One region of the Hoskinsella mucinilytica genome, then DNA from elsewhere that is predicted to be linked to it. Evidence: riboswitches for the same ligand, from Rfam matches in the RefSeq annotation. Region 1 holds a riboswitch; the other holds the start of a gene.

Region 1 (2,498 bases):
TATCCACGATGGAACCTGAAATTGTAACAGATGAGGTAATCGATGCAATGATCAATGGCAATAAGGATATGGCTCTTGTATATAGCGGAGATGCTGCCTATATTCTATCTGAAAATGAAGATATGGCATATTATATGCCAGAGGAAGGAACCAATTTATGGAGTGATGCAATGGTCATTCCAAAAAATGCCAAAAATCCTAAACTTGCGAATGAATATATTAATTTTATTCTTGATTATGAGTCAAGCTTGAAAAACTCTTTGTTTGTAGGTTATGCTAGTAGCAATGGAGAGGTCTTGGATAGCTTAAGTGGAGAAGGTGGAGATTTTGAAGGAAATGAAGCTTATCTTCCACGTGTGGGATTTGCAAAAGATGAAATCTTTCAGTATAATGAAAAGCAGAAAAAACTAATGTCTAATTATTGGACAAAGGTGAAAATCGCAAAATAGAAGGTGATTTGAATGAAAAAGAAAACAAAACTGATCCTGTATCGTACTGTGATCGTCTGTGTTGTTGTTTTTATGGTTCTGCTAAGTATTTTATAAGAAAAAGAGGTCGATGGTTGTTGAAATGATGCAACTTTGACCTCTTTTGTATCACTAAAATAGCATATTGACGATAAAATCGAAACGTGATAAAGTATAAGCAGTTATACGACTGACGGAAGTGGAATTGACCACATGAAGTATAATGTAAAAAGCCGACCGTCTGGGCATGAAGATGTTCAGAATTGTCGGCTTTTATTGTGGAAAAGGAGATCAAAATGAAAGAATTAGAATTAAAATACGGCTGTAATCCTAATCAAAAACCTGCTCGTATCTTTATGAAAGAAGGAGAACTTCCTATCAAAGTGTTAAATGGTGTACCGGGTTATATCAATCTTTTAGATGCTTTTAACAGTTGGCAGTTAGTAAAAGAATTAAAAGAAGCTACACATTTACCAAGTGCAGCAAGTTTTAAACACGTTTCCCCTGCGGGAGCAGCAGTTTATGTTCCTTTAAATGATGTAATGGAACAAATTTATTTTACGGATGGATTAGCTTTATCACCGATTGCTACTGCATATGTGAGAGCACGTGGTAGTGATCGTATGTCAAGCTATGGTGATTTTGTTGCTTTAAGTGACATATGTGATGAGTCTTGTGCAAGATATATTGCTAAGGAAGTAAGTGATGGTGTGATTGCACCAGGGTTTACACCTGAAGCATTAGAAATATTAAAGAAAAAGAAAAAAGGTAAGTATGTAGTGATTCAGATGGATGAAAGTTATGTACCTCAATCTTTGGAAACAAAGGATGTCTATGGCATTCGTTTTGAACAAGGTAGAAATGAACAAAAGATTACAGAAGCATTATTTCAGGATATGCCTACCAAAAATCAAGAATTAAGTGAGGATGCAAAACGAGATTTAATTGTTGCATTGATAACGCTGAAATATACACAATCTAACTCTGTTTGTTATGTAAAAGATGGGCAGGCAATTGGTATTGGCGCAGGACAACAATCACGAGTACATTGTACTAGACTTGCTGGTAATAAGGCAGAAAACTGGTATCTTCGCCAAAATGAGAAAGTATTAACATTGCCATTTAAAGAAGGAATTCGTCGTGCTGATCGTGATAATGCCATAGATGTATATATTTCCGATGATTATGAAGATGTTTTGGCAGAGGGTATATGGCAAGAAACCTTTACCAGCAAACCAGAACCATTTACCAAAGAGGAAAAGAAGGCCTGGTTGTCAACAATGAACAACGTTGCTTTAGGTAGCGATGCTTTCTTCCCATTTGGTGATAATATAGAACGTGCACATAAAAGCGGTGTTGCATTTATTGCACAGGCCGGTGGCAGTATACGTGATGATCATGTCATTGCGACTTGTGATAAATACGATATTGCAATGGCATTTACACATGTAAGATTATTCCATCATTAATAATTCAGGTACTTCTAGCGATAGGGGTACTTTTTTTGAATCGCATGAAGTTATCAGTATCAGTGCAAGGGATAAAATTGACTTTATAAGAGGCTTGTATCATTTATTATATAATGAAAACGCATACGGCAAGGTAAAGGGTTTTTATATTTATTCTTCTCGTCAGTTGCTTGACAAGTCTTTTGGTATTTTTATTGCCTATGCTTTTTTACTATAATGGTGCAAAGTTTTTATTGAATATTACATGCTTTGATCTCATACAAGGGAACTTATTCTTATACCAAAACTTTCATATAGAAAAAATAATAGGATTATGTTTGTTGTTATCGATTATGTTATATAGAATCGTATATGATAAACAGAGGTTATTATGACGAAGAAGATGAAAAACTGCACACCATATATAGAGGTATGATGTGCGGTTTAATGTATTGTTTCATCAATGGTATCGAATTCAGGCATACCCTCAATGATTGGGGCAGCTACAAATGTTTGTTTTGATGCTTCCTTACCTATCATGAGTGTTAAAATCATCGGTATGACTTCACAGCCTTGTGTTTTA
Region 2 (2,498 bases), on a different contig from region 1:
TAAACATTTCGCAAGGTTTGCACGTGCTCCGAAGAACTGCATTTCCTTACCTGTTTGTGTAGCACTTACACAGCAACATACTGCATAGTCATCTCCCCAAACAGGACGCATAACATCATCATTTTCATATTGTACAGAACTTGTATCAATAGAGATGCGAGCAGAATAATCTTTGAATTTTTCAGGTAAGTTTTTAGAATATAACACAGTTAGGTTTGGTTCTGGAGCTGGTCCCATATTCTCCAATGTGTGAAGGAAACGGAAATCAGATTTCGTTACCATGTGACGACCATCCATACCAAGACCTGCAAGATCTAAGGTAGCCCATACAGGATCTCCTGAGAATAACTGATTATAAGAAGGAATACGAGCAAATTTTACCATACGGAATTTCATGGTCATATGATCGATCAATTCTTGTGCTTCACTTTCAGTTAGAATGCCTTGTTCTAAATCACGTTCGATATAAATATCAAGGAATGTAGAAACACGTCCCACAGACATTGCTGCGCCATTCTGTGTCTTGATCGCCGCAAGATATCCAAAGTATAACCACTGTACTGCTTCTTTGGCATTCTTCGCAGGTCCTGAAATATCATAGCCATAGCTTTGTGCCATTGCTTTCATACCCTTTAATGCTTTGATCTGTTCCGCAAGCTCTTCACGCTGACGAATGATATCATCCATCATTGTTCCACAACCACAATTGGCTTTGTCATGTTCCTTCATTTCGATCAAATAATCAATACCATATAAAGCAACACGACGATAGTCACCGACAATACGTCCACGACCATAAGTATCAGGAAGTCCTGTTACGATTTTATTACGACGTGCCAGACGCATTTCCGGCGTATAACATTCAAATACCGCATCGTTATGTGTTTTGTGATATTCATGGAAAATTTCATGTAATTTTTCACTAGGTTCATACCCATAAGTCGTACATGCCTCTTCACTCATTTTAATGCCACCATAAGGCATAAAAGCACGTTTCAAAGGTTTATCTGTTTGAAGACCGACGATTTTTTCCAAATCTTTCAATTCTTCTTTGATATAACCTGGGCCATAGCTGGTAAGAGAAGAAACGATTTCTGTTTCCATATCAAGGACACCGTTTTTTGCACGTTCTTCTTTCTGCAATTTCTGCAGTTCTCCCCATAATTTGTCAGTAGCTTCTGTAGGATCAGCCAAGAAAGATTCATCTCCATCATATGGCTTGTAGTTGTTTTGGATAAAATCTCGGACATTTACTTCTTCTTTCCAGATACGTCCGCTGAAACCTTCCCATTCTTTGCGTTCATTCGTCATTTTCTTTTACCTCCGTTTACCTTTTTATTATACAGAAATATTGAGCACCTCGCAATGTTAACCACTTCTAATTCACATAAGCGTTGGATGCATAAGAAAAGAGCCTACACCAATCCAGACTCTATGCCCAGACGGTCGGCTCTGTAACATTATACTTCATGTGGTCAATTCCACTTCCGTCAGTCGTATAACTGATTACACTTTATCATTTTTCACTTTGCTCGTCAACAAGTTCACCCATTTTTTTACAAAATATACGATATTGATTTCCATTCAAGCGTTTTGCCTGATACATCGCTTCATCAGCACAATGATATAAGGTAGAAACTTCTTGACCATCCATTGGATATCTTGCGGCCCCGATACTTGCGCTTAATGGTTTTCCAAAAGCATCCAACCCTTGAATTGCACGCAAAATATCATCTAATTTGGTATCGATATCCGCATGTAGTGACATATTACGGATAAATATCACAAACTCATCTCCACCGATTCTGGAACAAATATCATCTGTTCTGCATACATTCTGTATTGCTTTCGCAACCTTGATCAAACAAGTATCTCCACATTGATGACCATATGTATCATTTAATATTTTAAAATCATCCAAATCAATCAAGATCATCACATGCATCACTTGTAGACCACTATGTTTTAAGGTATTTTCCATCTTATGAAACAAAGCACTACGATTATACAATCCCGTCAAAGCATCTGTTTGAGACAGTTTTCTTAATTCAATCGTTCTATTCATTTCCTTATCGATATCATATATCAAAACACTTGCCTTTACATCATTGGTATATGGATCTAAAATCAATCTGATCTCTCCCAATGCCCAATACTCTTTCCCATGTTCATCATATCTTCGATGTTTTAATGTAATCACACGTTTCCCTTTTTCATATTGTGCAAGCAGAAAATCTTGAGAAAAAATCTTTAGATACTTCTTACGATCTTTCAATGAAACAAAATGATCCGCAGAATAATGTGCGATATACGTAAAGGATTTTCTTACTGCTTGTGGTAATACATCCGCCACCCTACCCTCTACGGAATCAAAACGGTCACGAGTAAGATCATATTCATAATATGCAATTGTTTCATTTTTCTTTTGGTCAAATTCTACTTTCCAATTTTCAAATGCCATTTCTTTTTCATGGATATCCGTATAATCCTCATAAGAG

What was found. A riboswitch is a leader RNA that binds a small molecule or an ion and turns the genes downstream of it on or off. The one in region 1 is predicted to bind ZMP and ZTP.
Region 2: another riboswitch for ZMP and ZTP. It lies ahead of pflB (formate C-acetyltransferase); the one in region 1 lies ahead of UGRO018_RS01360 (phosphoribosylaminoimidazolecarboxamide formyltransferase).

The regions. Positions count from the first base shown of each region.
Region 1 covers NZ_JBEQZJ010000003.1:9,086-11,583, forward strand. The annotation lists gene UGRO018_RS01355 (extracellular solute-binding protein) at 1-449, shown strand, start outside; ZMP/ZTP riboswitch at 644-721, shown strand; gene UGRO018_RS01360 (phosphoribosylaminoimidazolecarboxamide formyltransferase) at 764-1,936, shown strand; gene UGRO018_RS01365 (hypothetical protein) at 2,360-2,498, opposite strand, start outside.
Region 2 covers NZ_JBEQZJ010000017.1:5,646-8,143, forward strand. The annotation lists gene pflB (formate C-acetyltransferase) at 1-1,311, opposite strand, end outside; ZMP/ZTP riboswitch at 1,430-1,508, opposite strand; gene UGRO018_RS07545 (GGDEF domain-containing protein) at 1,517-2,498, opposite strand, start outside.